3 regions of the Guptibacillus hwajinpoensis genome follow, and region 3 is predicted to be linked to each of the others. Evidence: riboswitches for the same ligand, from Rfam matches in the RefSeq annotation. Region 3 holds a riboswitch; each other region holds the start of a gene.
The links. A riboswitch is a leader RNA that binds a small molecule or an ion and turns the genes downstream of it on or off. The one in region 3 is predicted to bind S-adenosylmethionine.
Positions count from the first base shown of each region.

Region 1: it holds a riboswitch for S-adenosylmethionine, as region 3 does, so the genes downstream of both, ABFG93_RS00295 (homocysteine S-methyltransferase family protein) here and msrA (peptide-methionine (S)-S-oxide reductase MsrA) in region 3, are expected to answer to the same signal.
Region 2: it holds a riboswitch for S-adenosylmethionine, as region 3 does, so the genes downstream of both, ABFG93_RS16580 (5-methyltetrahydropteroyltriglutamate--homocysteine S-methyltransferase) here and msrA (peptide-methionine (S)-S-oxide reductase MsrA) in region 3, are expected to answer to the same signal.

Region 1 covers NZ_CP156674.1:59,601-62,882, forward strand. The annotation lists gene ABFG93_RS00285 (putative immunity protein) at 1-321, opposite strand, end outside; gene ABFG93_RS00290 (hypothetical protein) at 500-688, opposite strand; SAM riboswitch class I at 980-1,084, shown strand; gene ABFG93_RS00295 (homocysteine S-methyltransferase family protein) at 1,279-2,328, shown strand; gene ABFG93_RS00300 (sensor histidine kinase) at 2,550-3,110, opposite strand; gene ABFG93_RS00305 (histidine kinase dimerization/phospho-acceptor domain-containing protein) at 3,124-3,282, opposite strand, start outside.
Region 2 covers NZ_CP156674.1:3,210,216-3,213,497, forward strand. The annotation lists gene ABFG93_RS16575 (SNF2 helicase associated domain-containing protein) at 1-1,749, shown strand, start outside; SAM riboswitch class I at 1,879-1,978, shown strand; gene ABFG93_RS16580 (5-methyltetrahydropteroyltriglutamate--homocysteine S-methyltransferase) at 2,100-3,215, shown strand.
Region 3 covers NZ_CP156674.1:275,933-279,214, forward strand. The annotation lists gene ABFG93_RS01280 (hypothetical protein) at 1-1,102, shown strand, start outside; gene msrA (peptide-methionine (S)-S-oxide reductase MsrA) at 1,151-1,795, opposite strand; SAM riboswitch class I at 1,898-2,012, opposite strand; gene ABFG93_RS01290 (Na+/H+ antiporter NhaC family protein) at 2,097-3,282, opposite strand, start outside.

The DNA.
Region 1 (3,282 bases), 220 kb from region 3:
GCATAAAGTGCCGTATTCAATGTCGTCAATTTCTTTTGCTACGGCATGCGATTCTAAGATAGCCCTCTTTGCTATGGGCATTTTGATTTTTCCCCTTGCCCAATCCTCACAAAGCTCTAGACAAGCTCTTGGTCGCCGTTCATCCGGATATTTTGCTTCAAATTTATCTAAAGGTAATTTTGCGCAATCTAACGCCCACATGACGAGAGTTCTATGATTTTGTAGTTGAATAAGTTCTTTCAATTCTTGCAAACAAATGCTATCACGAGAAAACAACAATTTATTTTTTTTCTTCATTTTAATTTCTACATCCGAAAACATATGATCTCCCCCCTTATCCCCTGATCAAACACCGATTGTATTTTACAATTTTTCAAACCAGTAAACATCATTATTATTACTAAAGTATAGCTCCGATATAACAGAAGACTCGACATCGAGATGTTTCTTTAATGTAGAATAAATTGTTCAAGACTGTTTATTGATTATGGAAACCGAGCTACAATTTTTTCGAAATAAAAAACACCTCAGCAAAATCATTAGTTATTTGCTTGTAAGGGTCTACTTTCAAATCACTTTTCATTTTCTCTAAACCATCTTTATAATCAGCATCGTTTATTAAAGTCAGTACAGAGATGTCTCTGTTTTCAGCGTGATGGACGTAATCAGCTACAGCTATTTGTTCCATTCGATACTCCATCCTTAGTTTAACTTCAAAATCCCTCTTAATAAGTTCTTGGTATATCAATTCCTTATTCCAAAACCTCTTTAAGTCTTCTTCATGATCAGAAGGAAAGTAATGATAAACCCACCATTTTGGAAAATTCCATTGATTCTTAATTCGTTTTCCTGTATTGTAAAACGCAAGCGAAATAATAAACATCTAATTTTCAAAATGAATTCTTTATTTGATTCATGATTTAAGCATACGTCTCATGTTAAGTGTGCAACTGTTTTTTCAAAAACCACATAATAGTAAAACTTATCCAGAGAGGTGTAGGGACTGGCCCTTTGATACCTCAGCAACCAGCCATTGGCACGGTGCTAAATCCAGAAGGTAGTAGTTATACCTTGAAGATAAGGAGACTCTTTATACATAAAGGACCCCCTTATCCAAGGAGGTCCTTTATTTTTTTCGAAGAAGATGATCACCATGTCACCCAACAGGATTGAAACGATTTTAGCCCGTACCAGACAGAAAGTCAGCGTCTCCCTGTTGAAGGGCATTCGCTTTCTAATAATAAACTACTATTACACATGGAAAGGTTGTTGAATGAAATGAAACGATCATTAGAACAAAGATTACAGGATGGACCCGTTATTTGTGGAGAAGGCTACTTATTTGAGCTAGAGCGCCGCGGCTATTTACAGGCCGGATCCTTTGTACCTGAAGTAGCCCTGGATAACCCCCAGGCACTAAAACAGACGTATCGTGACTATATGCTCGCAGGCTCCGACGTCGTCTTAGCCTTTACCTATAACGGCCACCGCGAAAAAATGAGAATCATCGGCAAAGAGGATTTATTAGAGCCGCTTAACCGCCAGGCCATCCGTCTAGCCAAAGAGGTTGCTCAGGAGCACCCTGAGGAAGAAGCACTCGTAGCCGGGAACATTTCCAACACGAACCTGTTCAACCCGGATGATCCTGAAGCTGTTGAAAAAACAAGAAGCATGTTTGCGGAGATGATCGGCTGGTGTAAGGAAGAAGGCGTAGACTTTGTGAACGGCGAAACCTTCTATTACTATGAAGAAGCGCTGATTGCTCTCGAAGAAATCCAAAAACAAAATCTCCCTGCCGTGATCACATTCGGTCTGATGGGCGAAAACATTCTGCGAGATGGCTACGAAGTAGAAGAAGCCTGCCGCTTATTAAAAGAAAAAGGCGCTCTTGTTGTGGGGATGAACTGCTTCCGCGGACCAGCAACGATGCAGCCGTATGTAGAGAAAATCCGTAATACGGTGGACGGTTATGTAGGTGCCCTTCCCATTCCTTACCGCACGACGGAAGAACACCCTACCTTCTTCAACCTGCCGGACGGTAGCTGTGCTTGTACACTTCCAACGGAAACAACGTTCCCAACGTCCCTGGATCCGCTCTACACGAACCGGTATGAGCTTGCTGAGTGGGCCAAAGAAGCGCACAGTATTGGTGTGAACTACCTGGGACTCTGCTGTGGAGCTTCTCCGGCTATGCTTCGTGAAGTGGCAGAAACCGTCGGCCGTACAGCTGAAAACTCCACGTATTCCCCGGATATGGAGAAACATTTCCTGTTCGGCAGTGACGACACGCTGCAGGATCACATTACATCTTATAAGACGAAAGCATAAGTAAAAACGCCTGTCCCAAAATACGGACAGGCGTTTTTCAAAGCTTCATTCTTTTTTTGCATGGGGACGGTTCCGAATCTTCTTATTCAAGATTCGCCCCCATTAGTTGAAGACTCGAAATCAAGATATGAGTATAATATTTCGGATTTCACAAATTATGACTTTGTGTTGTTAGTTGTATTAAAAAAGCTCACAAATTGTGGAAGAAGGTATTTATTGAATTAAGAGTATTTAGATTCCCATTCACAAATCATAGTTAATTGATTATCTTTTAACTCAGCATAAATAATCCCGTCCATTTTTTCCATCAAGCTTTTAGCAATTGATAAACCTAGCCCAGTACCACTTCCAGTCCTTGTCTGATCCGCCTTATAAAAGCGATCAAACATTAGGTTTACTTCTTGTTTACTAAGTTGATGAACAGAGTTGGAAATTTTAAGTTGAACAACTGAATTAATTCTTCTTAGGTGGATGGTAACATCTCCAGTTGAGTACCTAATTGTATTTATAACTAGATTTTCTACCACTCTTTTAACTGCAGATGGGTCGACCATTATCATAATATCATTGTCTGGGATATGAATTTCAGGCTCTATATTTCTTCTATTAAACTCCTCATAAAATCCAAATAGTGCCTCTATAATCAAAGAGTTGAACTTAACTATCTCCATTTTCAAAGGATAATCTGCTTGTTCGATAATCGATAGCTCGAAAAAATCCTCAAGTAGTATTTTTAACCTTCCTGCACTATTTTTTATCGTTTCTATGTATTCCTTTTTCATTTCAGGACTGATTTCATCCGATTCTAGAAACTGTATACCCTAGGATCGATGTCATAGGCGTTCGAATATCATGAGAAATATGGGATATGGCCTGTTTCAACTCATTTTCTGTGGAACGCTTGACTGCCTCTGCTTGTTTCTTCAGATCAATCAGGTTATTCATTTCCTTTGC
Region 2 (3,282 bases), 1.1 Mb from region 3:
GCTATCAGGGTCAAGCATAAGAAAAGGGAACGCACAAATTGGTTGGAATTCAAATTTGAAATGGATGGTATTTCTGACAATCAAATTCAAGAGGTTTTAGCTGCATTGGAAGAGAAAAGGAAATATTTTCGTCTTCGAAATGGGTCTCTCTTATCTCTTGAGACGAAAGAGATGGAAGAAATTCATCGTTTCTTGACGACCGTCCCGGCACAGGATGAAGATTTGGAGGCGAGTTTAAATATACCGGTTACCAAAAGCCTTCATCTTCTTGATTCTATTGATACGAGTGAGCTTTTTACGGTAGAGGATTCTTTTCGACAGTTCTTAGATCAACTCCTTCATCCGGGAAAATTGGATTTTGAGGTGCCAGAGAAGTTAGATCACATCCTGCGTGACTATCAAAAACGCGGATACAAATGGATGAAAACACTAGCTAGCTATGGATTCAGTGGCGTTCTAGCTGATGATATGGGACTTGGTAAAACACTGCAAAGCATCACTTATATTGTATCCGAGCTATCAATCATTCGAGAACGTAAGCTCCCTGTTATCATCGTTTGCCCGTCATCTCTCACCTATAATTGGCTGCATGAAATAAGGAAATTTGCTCCTGATATCCGAGCGGTTGTCATAGACGGAAATCAATCGAATCGAGAAAAGATACAAAAGAATAGCGCAGAAATGGACGTCGTCATCACATCCTATCCGCTACTTCGGAGAGACATTAAATGGTATGAGAATCAATCGTTTCACACGGTGTTTTTTGATGAGGCTCAGGCGTTCAAGAATCCAACGACACAGACTGCTAGAACGGTTAAAAGGATCGAGGCAAATCACCGTTTCGGACTGACAGGGACACCCGTGGAAAATTCAATTGAAGAGCTCTGGTCAATCTATCATGTCATTTTTCCACAGCTATTCCAGGGGTTGAAAGATTATAGCTATCTTACAAGGAAAACCATTGCTCGAAGGGTTCGACCCTTTTTACTTCGTAGAATGAAAGAAGATGTACTTGCGGAGTTACCTAAAAAAATGGAGTCCCTTGAGTTAACCGAGCTTTTACCTGAACAAAAGAAGCTCTATGCAGCCTATTTAGCAAAGCTACGAACGGATACACTGAAGCACCTCGACAGGGATACCATTCGAAAAAATCGGATAAAAATATTAGCAGGTTTGACGCGGTTGCGACAAATTTGTTGTCACCCTGCTCTATTTGTAGAAGGATACAAGGGAAGCTCAGCAAAATATGAGCAGCTGCTTCAAATCATTGAGGAATCAAGACTGTCTGGTAGAAGAGTTTTGATCTTCTCCCAATTTACTAAAATGCTTAAGCACATAGGTAGAGAGCTGACAGTCCGAGGTCAAACCTATTTCTATCTAGATGGAGAAACGCCTGCCGAGGAGCGAGTACAAACCTGTAATCGATTTAACGAGGGTGAGCGTGATCTGTTTCTTATTTCCTTAAAAGCAGGGGGGACTGGCCTTAACTTAACAGGTGCAGATACGGTGATCTTATATGATCTCTGGTGGAATCCTGCAGTCGAAGAGCAAGCAGCAGATCGAACGCACCGCATTGGTCAAGAGAAGGTTGTAAAGGTAATTAAGTTAGTAGCTCAAGGCACAATTGAAGAGAAGATGAATGAGCTTCAAGAGAAAAAGAGAGAGCTCATTGCAGACATTATTGATTCAGAAGAAAAAGCTTCAGCAACATTAACGGAAGAGGATATTCGTGAGATATTAATGGAATGACAGAAGGTGTATTTTTTCATAATCGAAACATACAATGCGGACCGTAGAAAAACAAATATTCTTATTCTCTTGAATTTTTACATTACTCCTGTATACTAATTATTTAACAAAACAATTTAATAGATAACTTTCTTATCAAGAAAGGTGGAGGGACTGGCCCGTTGAAACCTTAGCAGCAGACTTTTAAAGTACTGTGCTAATTCCAGAAGCATTGGCTTGAAGATAAGAAGAGAAATTTGTTATACAAAAATAACCCTCTTCTTATTAGAAGGGGGTTTTGTTTTTGTAAACCAAATCTAAATATTCATGCAGAAAATAACAATAAAGTTTAAAGAAAGAAGGAATTTAGATTGACGAAATCAGTAGAACAAAGAGTATCAAAAGCTCCATTTAAAGGAGACCATGTAGGGAGTTTTTTACGGCCGGAACGTTTGAAGCAGGCACGCTTACAGAAGGCAAAGGGTGAAATTACGGACCAGGAATTGCGGGAAATCGAAGACGAAGAAATTGTTAAATTAGTGGAAAAGCAAAAAGCAGTCGGGCTTAAAGCAGTAACGGACGGTGACTTCCGACGTAGTTGGTGGCATTTTGACTTCCTTGAAGGTTTGGATGGTGTGGAAGGTTTTGAAACCGAAAAAGGTCTCCAATTCGATGGTGTTGTGACAAAAGCGCATGGTATTAAAGTAACCGATAAAGTTGGATTCAGCGATCATTACATGATTGAGCATTTTAAATTCCTTAAAAGTATTGCAGGGGATGCGGTTGCGAAATTCACAATTCCAAGCCCTAATATGCTTTTCTTTAGAGGAGAGATCGATAAGGGGCTTTACGATAGTGACGAAGCATTTATAGACGACTTGATTGTTGCTTACCAGGGGGTCATTCAGGCGCTATACAATGAAGGATGCCGTTACCTGCAAATTGATGATACATCATGGGCTACTTTCTTTTCCGAGGAAGGAAGAGCATCAATTGAAGCGAAAGGAAAGAACCCCGAAAAGGTTGCAAAGTTGTGTGCCCGGGCGATCAACAAATCAATAGCCAATAGACCTGACGATATGCTCGTAACCATGCATATTTGCCGTGGGAACTTTAAGTCGACCTTTATGACGAGTGGCAGTTATGAAGAAATTTCCGAAACCATCTTCGGTGGTTTGAATGTCGATGGGCTTTTCCTTGAGTTTGATGATGAGCGTTCTGGTGGTTTTGAACCGCTCCGCCATGTCTACCGCTCGGACCTATCAATTGTTTTAGGTTTGATCACTTCGAAATTTGGTGAATTAGAGGACCCGGAAAAAGTGAAAGCACGAATTGCAGAAGCTTCAAGATATGTGCCGTTAGATCAGCTTTGTTTAAGTCCGCAATGCGGTTTTGCTTCCACAGAAGAAGGTAACTTACTGACTGAAGACCAACAATGGGAAAAAGTATGTCATGTATTGGATATTGCCAAAGAAGTTTGGAAGTAATTTATTCACATTAACATGTATATAACGTCTAGAAAATAGACACATAATCATTGAAATCAGGGGGCAA
Region 3 (3,282 bases):
TAATCAGCTTGACCGCTACCCTAACAATGCGATCACGCGCTTTGATTTTGATTTCAACATTAAAACGGTAATCGCCATTGCACCAACTGATTATCAAACGTTGTCAGACCGTAAAATCGAAGTGGATGACGTTAATTATTTATTGCTCCATGGTTCTTACGATAGTGATGTATCCGAATTTGAGGGCGATCGTCAATATAATGGGATCAATTTAACCGGCGGTGAAGAGGCGATTAAATCTGCCCTTTACATTGATCGCGCGAATCACGGACAATTTAATACAACCTGGGAAGACAATGATACCTATTTCCCCTTCACCATGTTATTAAATAAAGAGCCGCTACTTGAGGGTGAAGAACAGAGACAAATTGCCAAAACGTATGTATCTGGTTTTCTAGAAGCCACTTTACATGACAATAACTCTTACTTACCGATGTTTGAAGATTACCGCTATGCCCTTGAATGGCTTCCTAAAACAACGTATATCAGTAAATACGAAGATCCTTCCTACATCATCTATAGCGATTTTGAAGAAGATGTCGATGTCACCACTGCTACTTCTCCATATATTGATATCACGGCAGGAAGCTTACTCCAATGGTACGAAGGAGAGCTAGAATTCAGAAGAGATAAAGTAAGAGACAATCATGGCGTGTTCCTGAAGTGGGACCAATCTTATTCTAAAAACGGCTACTATACGCTAAGCTTTTCTAAGCTGTTGCAGGATCCTTTTGCTTACAAGGCGGGAAGTTCTTTAACCTTTACTGCGGCGAATCTTTCTGAAGTTGAAAATCAGAAACCGGTAGATTTCAGCGTTAAGTTGACTTCAGATGGAGAAACTGCCAGTGTTGTTCTTAGTGACATCATGCCTATGCATCCTGTTTTGCCGGTACAGCATACAAAAACCATATACTTTGAAGAAGAACGTTATGGAGAGCCAACAGAACCGGTTCTCCAAACGTTCAACATTCCAATGGAAAGATTTATTGATAATAATCCATCTTTCGATCCTAAAAAGTTGGATTCTCTTACGTTTCAGTTTGATCAATCGATGAAAGGGTCCATTTTCGTTGATCATATTGGTGTTAATCATGCTGATTAGACCACAGAAAAAGGCTTTCCTTCAATGCTGAAGGAGAGCCTTTTTGGATCATGAAATTTTGCAAGAAGACTGGCCTCGTTTAGCGAGATAGCTTTGATGATACTCGTTAGCGCGATAAAATGTCGTTGCTGGAACGATTTGCGTGACAATCGGTTTCTTGAAGCGACCTGAAGCTATTAGCTTGTTTTTAACAATCTGTGCCGCTTCTGCCTGTTCTTTTGAGTGGAAAAAGACAGCAGAGCGATACCTCGTACCAACATCTTCTCCCTGACGATTCAATGAGGTTGGATTATGATTATCGAAAAAAACTTCGAGTAATTCTTCATATGAGATCACTGCTGGATCATATTCAACAAGAACAGATTCAGCATGCCCTGTTAATTCTGTATAAACATCTTCGTAGGTTGGATTAATGGTCTCGCCTCCAGTAAAGCCTGCTGAAGTCGAAATCACGCCATGTAATTGTTGGAAAAGCGCCTCTACACCCCAAAAGCATCCTGCTGCAAACGTTGCTAGATTCACTGTGCCCACTCCGTTTCTTATATTGGTAACTGCATTCTCTTCTACATATATTTTCTCTAAATCATTAAGTGTTAACATATAAAGCTGCTTGCTTCCCCTCTTATAAATTCCTTTTGAAAGAAGGGTGTTAATAAGCTGTTGTTTTCTAGTTTCGGTATTTAATGTATGCAAGTTCACTCACTCCCTCTACAAAATAAATATTCCAGATGGTGGATGCATACGAAAAAACCCCCATCTGTCCGAACAGAAGAGGGTTTGGTTATACCGAGCCTCTTCTTATTTTCCGACTTTCGCCGCAGGAATTGGCACGGTTCCACCTGAACATAATGTTCATGGGTCCGTTGCCGAGGTATCTAAGGGCCAGTCCCTCCACCTCTCTGAATAAGAAGATCCTTTAAACAAAGGATTATTAAGTTAGTGTCAATATTAAATGGTTTCCCTAGCAATGTCAATAGAAATGTACTCACCTTTTTTAAATGACGAAAGAGATAATAAAATAGCCAACTGCAGCCGTTCCCGCTCCAATTAATGCTGGGCCAAGCTTAAATTTTGCATACGTCATGGGATTTAATTGAAGAATTCTCGCAATCGTATTCGTATTATCGCTTAATGGGGATGAAAAAGCGCCGAACGTTCCGCTTGCAAAAACAGCTCCGATTACAAGTGGAAGATCCGTACCCGTCGAATTGCCGAGAGAAACCCCGAGCGGCATCAAGATACCCCACGTGCCCCACGATGAACCAATAAAATAAGAGATAAAGGCGCCTACTAAGAAAAGAACTGGGGGCACAAATAACGCAGGGATCCAATCAAGATTGGCCGTTACAAACTCAGAAAAGCCTAGAGCTTCGGCTGAGGCGGCAAGCCCCCATACAACCGTGAGCAGAACGATTACAGGCATCATATCATTTCCACCTTCGATAAAGAAACGGACGAGCTCTTTTAATGAAAATCGCTGGAATAAATAGAGCAAAAACGTAAAGAGTACGGTAGTTAAGAGAGCAAATACCATTGCATCAAGCACATCAGCTTCAATAAAAGCATTCACAGGTGAGGTGAAGCCTTTTTCAAACCCACTCCAGTAGGTTAACAACAGGGTTAGTAGTATAACGCCACCTAGCGGCAGGGCTAAATTAAATGGTTTTGATGGAAGTTCTTTCGCTACAGCTGGATGGCAATCTTCCCATTTGTCATCCAGCTTTTTCTCAGGATTACCTGCATCTGTTGCTGGCTTTTTACGATCATGGAAGAAACTTAAATAAAAACCGATAAGAATGATGCTGATCGAGAAAAAATTATATGGAATGCTTTGTAAAAAAAGACGATAACCATCTCCTTCGATACCTTCAGCTCTGATAGAAAGTTGTACAACTGAAGACATATAACCAACAAAAGCCGTCGCTATTGGCATTAAGACAATAATGGGCGTAGCGGTTGTTTCGATCACGAATCCAAGCTCCTGAGGTGTGATTTTCACTTTATTTAACAGAGCTTTCATTATTGGTGCTACTGTTACAATACGGAAGCTCGGTGCGCTAAATGTTCCTAACGTGGAAAACCAGGTAAGCATAAGAGCTCCTTTTTTTGAGCTAATTTTCGAAGAGGCCGCCTCAACGAATCCCTTGATCCCTCCTGTGAACTTCATCATGCCAATAAGA